Regions from separate parts of the Arthrobacter sp. KN11-1C genome, predicted to be linked through region 1. Evidence: riboswitches for the same ligand, from Rfam matches in the RefSeq annotation. Region 1 holds a riboswitch; the other holds the start of a gene.
What was found. A riboswitch is a leader RNA that binds a small molecule or an ion and turns the genes downstream of it on or off. The one in region 1 is predicted to bind thiamine pyrophosphate.

Region 2: linked by a shared signal. The riboswitch ahead of ACSBOX_RS01685 (ECF transporter S component) and the one ahead of thiD (bifunctional hydroxymethylpyrimidine kinase/phosphomethylpyrimidine kinase) in region 1 are both predicted to bind thiamine pyrophosphate.

The regions. Positions count from the first base shown of each region.
Region 1 is NZ_CP197467.1:1,805,945-1,813,000, forward strand. Features, by position in the region: gene ACSBOX_RS08470 (vitamin K epoxide reductase family protein) at 1-242, opposite strand, end outside; gene ACSBOX_RS08475 (Rne/Rng family ribonuclease) at 712-3,843, shown strand; TPP riboswitch at 3,992-4,088, shown strand; gene thiD (bifunctional hydroxymethylpyrimidine kinase/phosphomethylpyrimidine kinase) at 4,080-5,600, shown strand; gene rplU (50S ribosomal protein L21) at 6,022-6,330, shown strand; gene rpmA (50S ribosomal protein L27) at 6,391-6,654, shown strand; gene obgE (GTPase ObgE) at 6,798-7,056, shown strand, end outside.
Region 2 is NZ_CP197467.1:343,128-350,183, forward strand. Features, by position in the region: gene ACSBOX_RS01660 (Na+/H+ antiporter subunit E) at 1-191, shown strand, start outside; gene ACSBOX_RS01665 (monovalent cation/H+ antiporter complex subunit F) at 188-466, shown strand; gene mnhG (monovalent cation/H(+) antiporter subunit G) at 456-971, shown strand; gene ACSBOX_RS01675 (DUF4235 domain-containing protein) at 968-1,228, opposite strand; gene ACSBOX_RS01680 (NUDIX hydrolase) at 1,280-2,002, opposite strand; TPP riboswitch at 2,197-2,333, shown strand; gene ACSBOX_RS01685 (ECF transporter S component) at 2,409-3,038, shown strand; gene ACSBOX_RS01690 (ABC transporter ATP-binding protein) at 3,038-4,660, shown strand; gene ACSBOX_RS01695 (energy-coupling factor transporter transmembrane component T family protein) at 4,657-5,463, shown strand; gene ACSBOX_RS01700 (GNAT family N-acetyltransferase) at 5,512-6,009, opposite strand; gene ACSBOX_RS01705 (UDP-N-acetylglucosamine 1-carboxyvinyltransferase) at 6,318-7,056, shown strand, end outside.

The DNA.
Region 1 (7,056 bases):
AGGTCGCAGGCCGTTATGTGGTTCGGGTCGATGAGGACCTGCAGCTTTTCGAGCACGAGCGCCCCGGATGCAAGCCACGCTATGGCACCGGTGGCGAGGAGCAGCCACGCAAAGGGGCGGTCGCGGACCATGCGCGGCAATGCGGTGTCCGCGGCGTTCTTCCCGTCGGGCGTTTTCGCGTTCTCCTGCCGGAGGGATCGGGCATCGTTGTTGGCCAGGTTCGGGCTGGCGGGGCTCGGCATGGTTGGCTGTCCTTTTCTGGGAGGCCCGGCGCGGAACCGGGGAGTGCTCTTGGGAGGATTCTAGCCGCGGCGGCTGGAGGACGCGTCCAGCGAGGGCGACGGCACGGAAGGTTTCAGGGCGTGCTTCCTGCCGGGAGTGCGGGCGTGTGAGAGAATGAACATGGCCGGAAGCCGATCCACATGCGGAATCCGGTCCGGTATCTTGTTCCCAAGACCGCCAGTCATATGCAGGGCATGCCCAGGATCCAATGATCCGCGGAAGCGCCGCAGTGGCAATGGACGGCACCTGGTTGTGTTGTTAGAACAACGGGTTTGGAGCGAAGCCGGCTTTCCGTGGATGCCGCACCCCCATGCTGGTGCGAACCGGAAAGAACACTACTGACTTCTGTCAACGCCTGCGGGTTTTGACAATATTGCCCCTCTGGGCACCGGATGTGGCGGTTGCGCAAGGGCAGGAGTGTTGCCACATATGGATAATGAGCAAGTTGTAGCCGCCGCCGAAGATGCGGCGTCCGCTGAGACCACTGAAGCACCCAAGAAGGTCACCCGCACCCGCCGCAAGGCGGCGCCGAAGACGGTCGCCGCGGACGCGACCCCCGTTGAGCCGCTCGCTGCGGACGCAACCCCCGACGCCGGAGCTGCCGCAGCCACCGTTGAGCCGCTCGCCGAGTCGGTGGACACCGAAGAGCCCAAGGCTCCTGTCCGGCGCAGCAGGTCGCGCAAGAAGGTCGAAACTCCCGAACCGTTGCCCGGTTTCGCCGAAGAAGCTTCCACCGGAGGCGGCGAGGCACCGGATGCTGCCGTCGTCGTACCTGAAGTAGCCGCAGAGGCCGAAACTGCCCCCGAAAAGCCGGTCCGCCGTCGTCGTACGACGAAAGCCAAGAGCACCGAGCCCGTTGCCGAAGAAGCAGTGGTCGAAGCTCCGGTTGCGGAAGTTGTGCCCGAGGAAGCAAGTGAGGAAACGGCTGAGGAGCCGGCCGTCGAGGCGGAAGCCGCAAGCCCGATCGCTTCGCTGTTCCTGGAGCCGGCCTCCGTCACGTCCATGCTCTTCCAGGCGCCGGATTTGAGCGCCGTCCCCCGTCCGGCCGTGGTCGAAGAAGAACCGCGGGCCGAGGCCGAGGAAGTTTCCGAGGACAACGAACTGGACGAATCCGGAAGCCGCCGTCGGCGTCGCAGCCGTGGCCGTCGTGGACGCCGGGGGACCGAGCGTGATGAAGCCGCGGGAGAAGAAACCGCCGCGGAATCCGAGGACGAGGCAGAAGCCGGTACCGAGGAAGTCCTCGAAGAAGGCGTGACCTCCCGCCGTCGCCGTCGCCGTCGCCGTGGCGATCAGGACCTGGAGCTGACAGGTGGCGGGGACGACGATCCCCCCAACACGGTCACCCGTGTCCGCGCTCCGCGCCCGCACGTCGAGTCCACCAGCAGTTCGGACCGTGTCACGAGCGTCAAGGGCTCCACCCGCCTTGAAGCCAAGAAGCAGCGCCGCCGCGAGTCCCGCGAGACCGGCCGCCGCCGCCAGGTCATCACCGAGGCCGAATTCCTGGCCCGCCGTGAGTCCGTCGACCGCCAGATGATCGTTCGCCAGCGCGACGACAGGATCCAGATCGGTGTCCTCGAAGACGGCGTGCTCGCGGAGCACTTCGTGTCCAAGACCCAGCAGGATTCCCTCATCGGCAATGTCTATCTGGGCAAGGTCCAGAACGTGCTTCCGTCGATGGAAGCGGCATTCGTCGACATCGGACGCGGCCGCAACGCAGTGCTCTACGCCGGTGAAGTCAATTGGGATGCCGTCACCCTGGAAGGCAAACCGCGCCGCATTGAAAATGCGCTGAAATCAGGCGATTCCGTGCTGGTCCAGGTGACCAAGGACCCCGTGGGCCACAAGGGCGCGCGCCTGACGAGCCAGATTTCGCTTCCCGGCCGGTACCTCGTGTACGTGCCCGGCGGTTCAATGACCGGCATCTCCCGCAAGCTGCCCGACGTCGAGCGCAACCGCCTGAAGAAGATCCTCAAGGATCGCCTCCCGGAGAACGCGGGCGTCATTGTCCGCACGGCCGCCGAAGGTGCTTCCGAGGAAGAGCTGACGCACGATATCAACCGCCTGCGGGCCCAGTGGGAAGGCATCGAAAGCCAGTCCACGTCCACCAAAATCCTGGCCCCGGAGCTCCTGTACGGCGAACCGGACCTCACCATCAAGGTTGTCCGCGACGTCTTCAACGAGGACTTCTCCAAGCTGATCGTCTCCGGCGACGAAGCCTGGGACACCATCGAGGCCTATGTCACGTACGTGGCGCCGGACCTGGTGGGACGCCTTGAGAAGTGGACCTCGGACCAGGACATCTTCTCGGCCTGGCGCGTGGACGAGCAGATCCACAAGGCGCTGGAACGCAAGGTCTTCCTGCCCTCCGGTGGTTCGCTCGTGATCGACCGCACCGAGGCCATGACGGTTGTCGACGTCAACACCGGGAAGTTCACCGGCAGCGGTGGCAACCTCGAGGAAACCGTCACCAAGAACAACCTTGAGGCTGCCGAGGAAGTGGTTCGCCAGTTGCGCTTGCGCGACATCGGCGGAATCATCGTCATCGACTTCATCGACATGGTCCTGGAATCCAACCGCGACCTCGTATTGCGCCGCCTGGTCGAGTGCCTCGGCCGGGACCGCACCAAGCACCAGGTCGCGGAAGTGACGTCCCTTGGTTTGGTCCAGATGACCCGCAAGCGCATGGGCACGGGCCTGCTTGAGGTCTTCGGCGAGCAGTGCGAGACGTGCGCAGGGCGCGGAATCGTCACGCACGACGAGCCTGTCGAGCACCGTCGGGCAAACGTAGTGGCAGCCGAACACCACCACCCGCGCACTGAGTCACAGCCGGCCGTCCGCCCGGAGCAGCGCAAGCGCCGCCGCGGCAGGGGCACGGGCCAGGGAACTGCCGAACTCCCGGTCGCCCCTCCGGTGCCCGTCCACACGGTGGAATCCACTGATCCGAACCGCCAGGCAGCCACCCGCGCCGCCCTTGCCACCATCGCGGCGGCAGCCCACGCTGCCCACCTGCACGACGACGAGCTCCACCACGCGGCGGAATTGCTCGCTGACGGGCACCTAGCCGAAGCAACTCCGGCAGCCCCGGCCGCCCCGGCTCCTGCCGCTGCATCGGGTGGAGAGGAACGTTCGAAGCCTGTGCTGCGATTCGGCGGCGAGGAAGTGGCGTTGCCCTTCGTCCACCACGAAGAGGAACCTGCAAGTGGCGCACCGGCCATGAGCCTGGATCTGTTGGCTCAGGCGTTCGCGGGACTCGGAGAAGCACCCGGCACCGCCCCGGCAGCCACGGAAGCCCAGGAATCCCCAGCAGGGGCCCGCGTGGGCGTTGCAAGCGGGGAATCTCCGGACTCGGGTCTGCGTGGACGCCGAGGGCGCCGCAACCGCAGTGCCAGCCGTGCCCAGGGTGCCGCCAACGCCACCAACGTCGAGCACCACGAGGTCGCTGTGGCTGCCTCCGGTGGGGCCGCACACGAGGCCAAGGCACCGGACGCTGCACCGGCCAAGTCGGCTCCGGCAGCCGAACCGATCATTCTCGGAGTCGGCGTGCCGAAGTCCGAACTCTAAACGCAGTACCCTGCCCGAAGCCCCGGCCGTTTCCACCCTCGTGGAAACGGCCGGGGCTTCTGCGTTTCCGGCTGATTCACCGGATCCCCGCACGGTGCGGTTGCATTGGGCGATTTCAGCGGGCGAGGTGTCATCCGGGTTAAGCTAAGGGACTGACACGGGGTGCCGCGCACCAAGCCGGCTGAGACCAAACCCGTTGAACCTGTCCGGTTAGCACCGGCGAAGGGATGTCTCGTATGACTGTTTCGGCGCAATCAGCCGTCTACCCGCTCAAGGCTGTCCAGAACCCCATCCCCAGGGTCCTCAGCATTGCCGGCTCGGATCCCTCGGGTGGCGCCGGAATCCAAGCCGACCTGAAGAGCATCGCGGCCAACGGCGGCTACGGCATGGCCGTCATCACGGCCCTCACTGTACAAAACACGCAAGGAGTCACTGCCGTCCATGTGCCTCCCGTGGAGTTCCTGAGGCAGCAATTGGATGCCATCAGCGACGACATCATTGTTGATGCCGTCAAAATCGGCATGCTCGGGGACGCCGCGGTCATCCACGAGGTCCGCCGCTGGCTCGGCGAGGTGCGCCCCGCCGTCGTCGTGCTGGATCCGGTGATGATCGCCACCAGTGGAGACCGGCTCCTCGCGGAATCCGCTGAAACCGCGCTGCGGGAACTTCTGCCCCTCGCCGACTTGGTGACCCCCAACCTTCCCGAACTGGCCATGCTGCTTGGCGAAGCTGAGGCGACCGACTGGGCATCGGCGTTGGAGCAAGGCAAACGACTGGCAGCTGCCTGCGGAAACACCGTCCTGGTGAAGGGCGGCCATCTGCAGGGAGCGGGCTGCCCCGATGCCTTGGTCAACACCGGGGGAGTCCTGAGCCAGGACGTGGTGGAATTCGCCGGCCAACGTGTGGAGACCCGCAACAGCCACGGCACGGGATGTTCCCTGTCGTCGGCGATGGCGACGGCCAAGGCGCGGCTCGGCGATTGGGAATCTGCCTTGCGCGTGGTCAAGCCTTGGCTCCAGGAGGCGCTGACCCAGTCCGGGGTGCTGGAAGTGGGGAAGGGCAACGGGCCGATCCATCATTTCCACGCGCTTCAGCAAGAGCTGCGGCCGGGGGATTTCGCCGTCCGGATGTGGGACGCCGCCCAATCGGAACTTGCGGCCATTTATGGCCTGGACTTCATCCAGCATTTGCAAACCGGTGGCCTCAGCGAAGCGCAGTTCAGCTATTACCTGTCGCAGGATGCCCTTTATCTCAACGGCTATTCCAGGGTCCTGGCCAGGGCAAGCGCCCTCGCCCCCAGCGAAAACGAACAGCTGTTCTGGGCCCGCGGCTCGCAGATGTGCCTTGAAGTCGAGTCCGAGCTGCATCGGAATTGGCTCAGCGGACGCCAGGTAAGCGAAAAGCAAGGCCCCGTCACGAAGGCCTACGTCGACCACTTGCTCGCGGCGTCTGCGTCGGGCAGCTATGCCGTGCTGTTGGCTGCCGTGCTGCCCTGCTACTGGTTGTACGCCGAGGTGGGACAGCAGCTCCACCATGGCTATCTTCAGGCCGGAGCGTCGGACGAGCACCCTTATGCCGACTGGCTGCGCACTTATGCGGACGAGGCGTTCGCCGAGGCCACCCGCAAGGCGATCGACATCACGGATGCCGCCGCGAGGGCCGCTTCTCCTGCCGAGCGCACGGCCATGATGGAGGCATTCTCCGAATCCTGCCGCTATGAAACTGCGTTCTTCGATGCCCCAAGGCTGCATGCTTGAACCCGTTTCCCGGTGCGTAAGGATGGGATATCGGGGCCTTTCCGGCGGACGCCGCAGCGTGTCGGCGTGAGGATCCAAGCTTTTCCCGGTCGGCAGGGTAAGGTGGACGGGCACGGTACCGGATGGCGGCATAGCCAGTCTGTGGCAGCCATCACGTGGCAGCCTCCGGACCTGGCCTCATTTGCAGCCGAAGGCGAAACTAGCGTAATCTAGATCTTCGGTGCTTACGCCAACACTTGGGTTATGCCCCTAGAGACCTTTCATTTGGAATTGACATTTCACTTGGATTTGTTCGAGGGATGACTCATGGATTCCGTACCGGAGTCCACGGCGTTGAGGCACAGCGTGAACCAGGCCCGTTTTCGGATCGGGGTTCCGCACGCAAATTTAGTAATAAACGTCGAGAGAAGTGAGTGCCCAAGTGGTGTACGCGATTGTCCGCGCAGGCGGCCGCCAAGAAAAGGTTTCCGTTGGAGACTACGTAACCCTGAACCGCGTCCCCGGTGGAGCCGGCAGCACCCTTGAGCTGCCCGCACTGCTCCTGGTGGACGGTGACAAGGTCACCTCCGCTGCTGCGGATCTGGCCAAGGTCAAGGTTACGGCTGAGATCCTCGAAGACCTCCGTGGTCCGAAGATCGTCATCCAGAAGTTCAAGAACAAGACCGGCTACAAGAAGCGCCAGGGTCACCGTCAAGAACTGACCAAGATCAAGATCACCGGTATCAAGTAACCACTGGTTGCTGTTCAGGTTTTCAACAGATTCCCCAGAATTTAAAGGCAGGCATTTCAAATGGCACATAAAAAAGGCGCGAGCTCCACTCGCAACGGTCGTGACTCCAACGCCCAGTACCTCGGCGTGAAGCGCTTCGGTGGCCAGGTCGTTTCCGCAGGCGAGATCATCGTCCGCCAGCGCGGCACCCACTTCCACCCGGGCGCCGGCGTCGGCCGCGGTGGCGACGACACCCTGTTCGCCCTGCAGGCAGGTGCGGTTGAGTTCGGTACTCGCCGTGGCCGTCGCGTAGTGAACATCGTTGCTGCTGCAGCTGCAGAGTAAAAACACGTTCTGAACGGGTGGAGCGGGCCGTATGGCCCGCTCCACCTGTCTTTTTAACCGCACTAGAATTTACTAGGGCGGGCGGCGGCGCATGAGCCCGCAACGCGCATTCAAGCAGTAATTTCCACAAAGAGGAGAAACACGTGGCGACCTTCGTAGACCGGGTAGTACTTCACGTATCCGGCGGAACAGGCGGCCACGGCTGTGTCTCTGTTAAGCGCGAGAAGTTCAAGCCGCTCGGCGGACCCGACGGCGGCAACGGCGGCAATGGCGGCGACGTCATCCTGCGCGTCGATGCCCAGACCACCACTTTGCTTGATTACCACCACGCTCCGCACCGCCACGCGACCAATGGCGGCCCCGGCATGGGCGACTGGCGCGGTGGCAAGAACGGTGAAACCC
Region 2 (7,056 bases), 1.5 Mb from region 1:
TGGAGGTGGATCGCTCGACGTCCACGCTCTATATCCACGGACTCAATGTCCGCAACGTGGTGGACACCGCCAAGCTGCGCAAGGACGTCCAGGACACGGAGGCCTCGCTGATCCGGATCATGGGTACCCGGGCCGAAATGGACGCACTCCAGGCCGAAGGCTGGCCTGCAACGAGGGGAGCTGGCTCATGAAGGACATCGTGCTGATCGTCACGGCGGTGATTCTTAGCCTCGCGGCGGCGGGCGCGATCTACAGGATCGCCGTCGGGCCTTCGCTGCTGGACCGGGTGCTCGCCTCGGATGTGCTGCTCGCCATATTGGGTGCAGCGCTGGCCATCGACATGGCCGTCAACAGGCACCTCAACAACCTCGTGCTGCTCGTCGCTCTGACGCTGATCGGCTTCGTCGGATCGGTGACGGTGGCCCGGTTCGTGGCCGACAGGAGAGGACAAGTCAATGACTCCTAACGCCACCGGAGCGGACGCCGTCATCGACGCCGTCACCGCGGTGCTGCTGATTGTCGGTGCGCTGATGTCATTGGGCGCGGCAATCGGCCTGTTGCGCTTCCCGGACCTCATGAGCCGCATGCACGCAGCCACCAAGCCCCAAGTGCTGGGGTTGTTCCTTCTCTTGGCGGCTATCGGGCTGCAGATGCGCGAATGGTGGGTGTGGCCGATCCTGGCGGTCGCCTGGATCTTCCAATTGCTGACCGTGCCCGTGTCCGCACACATGGTGGGCCGCGCAGGCTACCGGACCAAGCACCTCCACCCCGAGCTGCTGAGCATAGACGAACTCGAGGCCGTGGTATTGCGGGCTGCCGGTCAACGTGCAGCGGAGAAAGCCCAGGAAGCCGCTTCGGAAGTGCCCCGCACCGGGAGCACGCGCGACGGCGGGAGCGTCCGGGATGGCGGCAACGCCCGCGACGCCCGGGATAGCGGGGGCGCGGGCGCTAACGGCGGACCGTCCGCCTAGACGACGTCCTGCGTCTTTTCGAAGTGCGAGATGGCGCGCTTCGTACCCCGGCCCGCGACAACCTGGATGACGGCGCTGACAGCGGCGGAAATCAGGGCGAAGGTCAGGGCGGAACGCAGGCTCGCTTCCATGTCGTCGTTGCCCTTGGGTGGCTTGTTGCCCGTGGTTTTTTCCCACAGGGCGTTGACGAGCTTGGTGCCAGCAAAGCCTGCGCCGATGCTCACGCCGGTGCCGAGCAGTTTGAAGAAGAAGTTCATTCCGGGACTCCTTGCGGGAGGAAACAGGACCGTCCCCAGCCTAACCCCACTTCAGGGCAGTTCCGGAGCATCGGATGGCGCCTGGTGCCTCAGCCGGAAGAACTCCTGCAGGGCCCCCGGGTTTGGACGCACGGGAACGATGTCACGGCTCTCGGCCAGCACAGCTTCCATCGTGCCGAGGGCGAGGAGCTCATCCAGCAGCACCAAGGTGGGCGGCATGAGCTTGAGTGTTCCGGCGGCTTCGGCATCAAGGATTGCGCGGACCGGCATCCACAGGGAGGATGACGCTTCCGTGGTCTGGTGCCTTGGCTCGGCACCGGAAACCGGGCAGGCAAGGTAGAAGTAGGTGTCGAAGCGCTTGGGCTGGTCTGCCGGGGTGACCCAGTTGGCCCACGGACGGAGGGTGGCAGCGTCGAGTTTCAGCCCGGCCTCTTCGAAAACCTCGCGCTGTGCGGCCGCCAGTACGCGGCCGGCGTTCAACGGGGCGGAAGAGGGCTCGGCGGCGATGCTGCTCCGGTGCCATGCGGCGGCGTGCCGCTCGACGACGTCGTCCGCGAAGTCCCAGCCGGAGCTGTCCGCCTGGTCCACCCGGCCGCCGGGGAAAACGACCATTCCGGCGGCGAAGTCCATCGTGCTCACCCGGTGCTGGACGAACACTTCCAAAGCGCGCGCCGCATCTTCGGAGCCCTCCGGAACCGCGGCGTCGCGGACCAGGATCACGCTCGCGGCGAGTCTCGGTTCGGCCGTGCTGTTCGTTTCGTCAATCCCTGCCAAGACCGCTCCTTTGCCTGCGCTTCTGCGTCACATTCTGCTGGATCATTCTCCCAGTTTCTGTGGCCGCCCGCGCCATTCCGGGCCCGACTGCGCCCACCCGGCGAATGATCGAGCAGAATCCGTCGGTTCGCGTCTTTGTCCAGGCTTCGAAACCCTGCCAAGGTGTAAACTGAACCACGCCCAAAAGGGTGGATTGATAACGACAGGGGAGCGCCGCCGTCGGGCTCGCAGCAATGCGGCACGGAGGACGGGCGCTGAGAGTGCGGACAGCCGCAGACCCTCGAACCTGATCCGGCTAGTACCGGCGCAAGGGAGTCGAGTTCTCATAGTGTCCGGAACCGGCGCGGCGGAAGCCGCTCGCAGGCAACCGGGAACACTTTCCCCTCCTGTTCCTCAGGAGGACAAAATGACTGGTATTTCTGCAAGGACGGGCCTCACCAAGCCTGCCTACAATTGGCGCGTCGTGGACATTGTCGTGGCGGCGCTGATCTCCATCGCCGGTGGCGTGATCTTCTGGGCATGGGACCAGATGGCTCTCGTCGTCACCCCAGCGACCGCCGGTTACCCTCCGTTGGGCGGCCTGATCGCCGGCGGTTGGATGATTCCGGCAGTGCTGGGCATGCTCATCGTCCGCAAGCCCGGTGCGGCAATTTTCTGCGAAATTGTGGCCGCCACCAGCGAGCTCATCATGGGTAACCAGTACGGCACCACGGTGCTGATCTCGGGTCTGCTCCAGGGCCTTGGCGCGGAACTCATCTTCCTGGCCTTCATGTACAAGAAGTTCAACCTGCCGGTGTCCCTGCTGGCCGGTGCCGGCGCGGGCCTGTTCTGCGGCCTGAACGACTCCTTCCTGCCGTGGGGCTGGAACATCGCCTACGAACCGGTCGACAAGCTCGCGTACATCGTGTTCTGCACGATCTCCGGGGCCGTCATTGCCGGAGGCCTGTCCTGGATCGCTACCCGTGGCCTGGCAAGGACCGGCGTCCTGAGCGCGTTCGCGTCCCGCAAGGCCGCCTCGGAGCCCGTCTTTTCCTGATGCCCAGTCCTGATTCCGGCACCTCTGCCGTGGTGCGACCCGCCGCCATTTCCGCGCAAGGCTGGGGCTGGCGCCACGCTGGCCGCACCACGCAGGCCATCCACGCCCTGGACCTGGACATCCGTCCGGGAGAGCGCGTGCTGCTGCTCGGCCCCTCGGGCGCGGGCAAGTCGACGCTCCTGCATGCCCTGGCAGGCGTGCTGGGCGAGGAAGGGGACGACGCCGACGAGACCGGCTCGTTGCTCGTGGACGGTGTTTCGCCAAAGGCCCAGCGCGGCCGTGCCGGACTCATGCAGCAGGACCCGGAAACCCAGGTGGTGCTCTCCCGGTTGGGCGACGACGTCGCGTTCGGTGCCGAGAACCTTTGCGTGCCCCGGGAGGAGATTTGGAAGCGCGTCGGTGAAGCGCTCGACGACGTCGGGCTGCGGCGTAGTGCCGGTGGCAGTGCCAGCGGCAACTTTGCGCTCGACCACCCGACGTCGGCCCTCTCGGGCGGGCAGAAACAGCGCCTTGCGTTGGCCGGTATCCTGGCGATGCGGCCGGGCCTGATCCTTCTGGACGAGCCGACCGCCAACCTCGACCCCGCGGGCGTGCTGGAGGTCCGCGACGCCGTGGGCCGCTGCCTCGACAAGACCGGCGCCACGTTGGTGGTGGTGGAGCACCGGGTCTCCGTCTGGAAAGACCTCGTGGACCGGATCGTGGTGCTCCAGCCGGGCAGTTCCTCCTCCACGGAAGGCTCGACGCCGGCGGTTCTCCTGGACGGCGATCCGGAGACGGTGTTGGTCCAAGCAAGGGACATGCTCATTGCTGCGGGCGTCTGGGTCCCCGGGTACGTCCCGGCCACCCGGCCACGTTCGGGAACTGCGGCCGGTTCCGGGGGCAGCTCCGGGGCACGGAACGCCGGCGAGTTGCTCCTCGCCACCCGGGAGCTCGCGGTGTCCCGTGAGCGGTCGCGGCGCCGGGGTTTCACGACGATCCCGCCGCTTCCCGTGCAGTCCGGTCTCGACGCCGAGGTGCGCGCCGGGCAGGCACTGACCGTCACAGGCCCCAATGGCGCCGGAAAATCCACCTTCGCTTTGACCCTCGCGGGGCTACTGGCGCCGGTGTCCGGCACGGTGGTTGCCGCCGTCGGGCTCAGCGACGGCGCCGGCACGGACCCGTTCAAGTGGAAGGCCCAGCAGTTGATCTCGCGCATCGGGACGGTCTTCCAGGAGCCCGAGCACCAATTTGTCACCGGCCGCGTGCTCGACGAGCTCATGTTCGGCCCCAATCACCTTGGCCATGGCGAGGAGCGCGTAGACGAATTGCTGGAGCGGCTCCGCCTGCGGCATCTGGTGGACGCCAATCCGTACACGCTCTCCGGGGGCGAGAAGCGGCGGCTATCCGTGGCCACGGTGCTAGCCGCCCACCCCCGCGTCCTGGTGCTGGACGAACCCACCTTTGGCCAGGACGCGAACACGTGGGCCGAGCTTGCCTCGTTCCTGTCCGAACTGCTCGACGCAGGAACCTCCGTGGTGTCCGTGACCCACGACCAGGAATTCAGCTCCGTCCTGGGTGGCACCGAGATGCGGCTCGAGCCTGCTTTCCAAGGCGGGGCCCGGCAGGAAGCAGGTGCGGCATGAGGGAAGCCCTGACCCTGCGCGGCAACAATGCCCTCCTGACACGCGCCAATCCGTTGGCCAAGTTTGTGTCGGTCTTCCTGATTACCCTGGTGCTGGCGTTGTCCATCGACCTGGTGTCGGCTTCGACGGCGCTCCTGGGCGAACTGGCGTTGTTCCCGCTCGCAGGCCTTACCGTGCGCTTGCTCTGGCAGCGCGGGTGGCCCCTGATCATCGCGGCGGTGCTGGGCGGCTGGAGCACGGCGATCCTGTCGGCTGGCAGCGGCAGGACACTGCTCGACGTCGGGATCTGGTCAATTAGCGAAGGCTCGCTCCAGCTGGGCGTCGGCTTCATGCTGCGCGGCCTTGCCATAGCGCTTCCGGCCATCCTCCTGATGAGTTGCACCGACCCCACCGATCTTGCCGATGCGCTGGCGCAGAAGGCGAAACTGCCGCACCGTTTTGTCCTGGGTACCTTGGCCGCGCTGCGGCTCGTGGGGCTCATGGCGGAGGAGTGGCAGACCATCGGCATGGCCCGGCGCGCGCGAGGTGTCGGCTCGCACGGGAGCCCGCCGCAACGGGTCAAGGCCATGCTCGGCCAAAGCTTCGGGCTGCTGGTCCAGGCGATCCGCCGGGCGTCCCGCTTGGCCGTGACCATGGAGGCGCGGGGCTTCGGCGGCGGACAGCGGACGTGGGCGCGCGAATCAAGCTACAGCCGCCTGGACGTCTGGGTTCTGGCCGGCGGGGTGGTCATCGCAGCCGCAGCCGTGCTCGCGGCCCAATGGGCAGGGACGTGGCACTTCGTTTGGCTGAAGCAGCCCAACTGACTAACAGTTGTTGTCGTTATGGCGCCTCATAACGACAACAACTGCGAGTTACTTGGGTCTTGCCGCCCGCATGAGGATGCCGACGCCGCCGTCGAACGTTGTCGTGTGGAATCTCGACGCCCTGGCGACCTCCGCGAAACCCCATCGACGATGAAGTTCGATTGACGCGAGGTTGGACGCGTTGACGACGTACCAGGCTTCCGGCGCGCGGCGCCAGATCCAATCCAGCCGGGCTTGGGTGAGGGCCGTCCCGATGCCGTTACGTCGATAATCCGGCCGCACTGTAAGGCCGCCCAGATACTGTCCCGTGGGGGCCGTCCCCTCGTCAAAGCCCCAGAAGTGGGTCTTCCCCCAGCCAAGAAAGCCCCCGACGTCGGATGTTCCGCGGGTGCCAGCGACCAGTACGAGGCGGGCGTCGTCGTCGATGGCTGCCGCCAGCTTGCCCGGGTCCGGAAGGGGACGGCCCGCTTGGGCCTCGACGTCGAGGATGCGGGCGATGTCGCTGCTTATGGCAGGGCGGACCGCGGCTTTGAGTTCCGTGCTCACGAAACTCGAAGCGGGGTCTGACGCATCGCTGGGGGGCTCACTCGAGAGAGCCTGCCGCGGCGGCCCGGAACCTGTCAACCCCCTGGCGCGTCCGGTGGCCTGGAACCCGGCGGGGAATTTTGTTGACCCCGCGGTTCGTTGTACCCCGTGAGTGGCCGTCCTCCGGCAACCGTCCTCCTGCGACCACGGGTCATCGTAACGTAGACCCGAGGGCGAAAATATCGCACGAGGCGACTAGTATACGGCCGAATCGGCGTGTTGCGTCACAAAATATCCGATCAATAGACCATCTGTGATATTTATTGATCATGACTCAACCCACTGCCGAACATGTAGGTCTCCTTCTTCGCGACGCCCGCGGCGAAAAGGGTTGGACGCAGGGACAGCTCGCCTCGGAACTGGGCACCAGCCAAAGCGCCATTGCCCGCATGGAACAGGGCAAGCAGAATCTCAGCCTCCGCATGATTGAGCGCCTTGAGTCGATCTTCGGGCGGACCATCGTCAAGGTCGGAAAACGGCAGATGACCCACTTGCGCGTGGAAGGCGGACGCACGCTCTCCGGCTCGGTGGACGTCAACAGCAGCAAGAATGCCGGCGTCGCACTGCTTTGCGCGAGCCTCATCAACCGCGGCACCACCACCTTGCGCAGGCTTGCCCGGATCGAAGAAGTCAACCGGATCGTCGAGGTTTTGACCTCCATCGGCGTCGAATGCACCTGGCTGAACGGCAACGATCTGCGCATCCGCCGCCCGGAAACCCTGGACCTCGCCTCCATGGACGTGGAAGCCGCACGCCGAACCCGCAGCGTCATCATGCTGCTCGGCCCGCTCCTCGATGAGGCTGCCTCGTACCAACTGCCCTACGCCGGCGGTTGCGATCTCGGAACCCGAACCGTGGAACCGCACATGCAGGCGTTGCGGCAGTTCGGGCTCTCGGTGGAGGCCAAGTCCGGCTTCTATTCCGTGCAGGCCCCGCCGGCCGACGGCGACAACCGCACGTTCGTGCTCACGGAGCGCGGAGACACCGTGACCGAGAACGCCATCATGG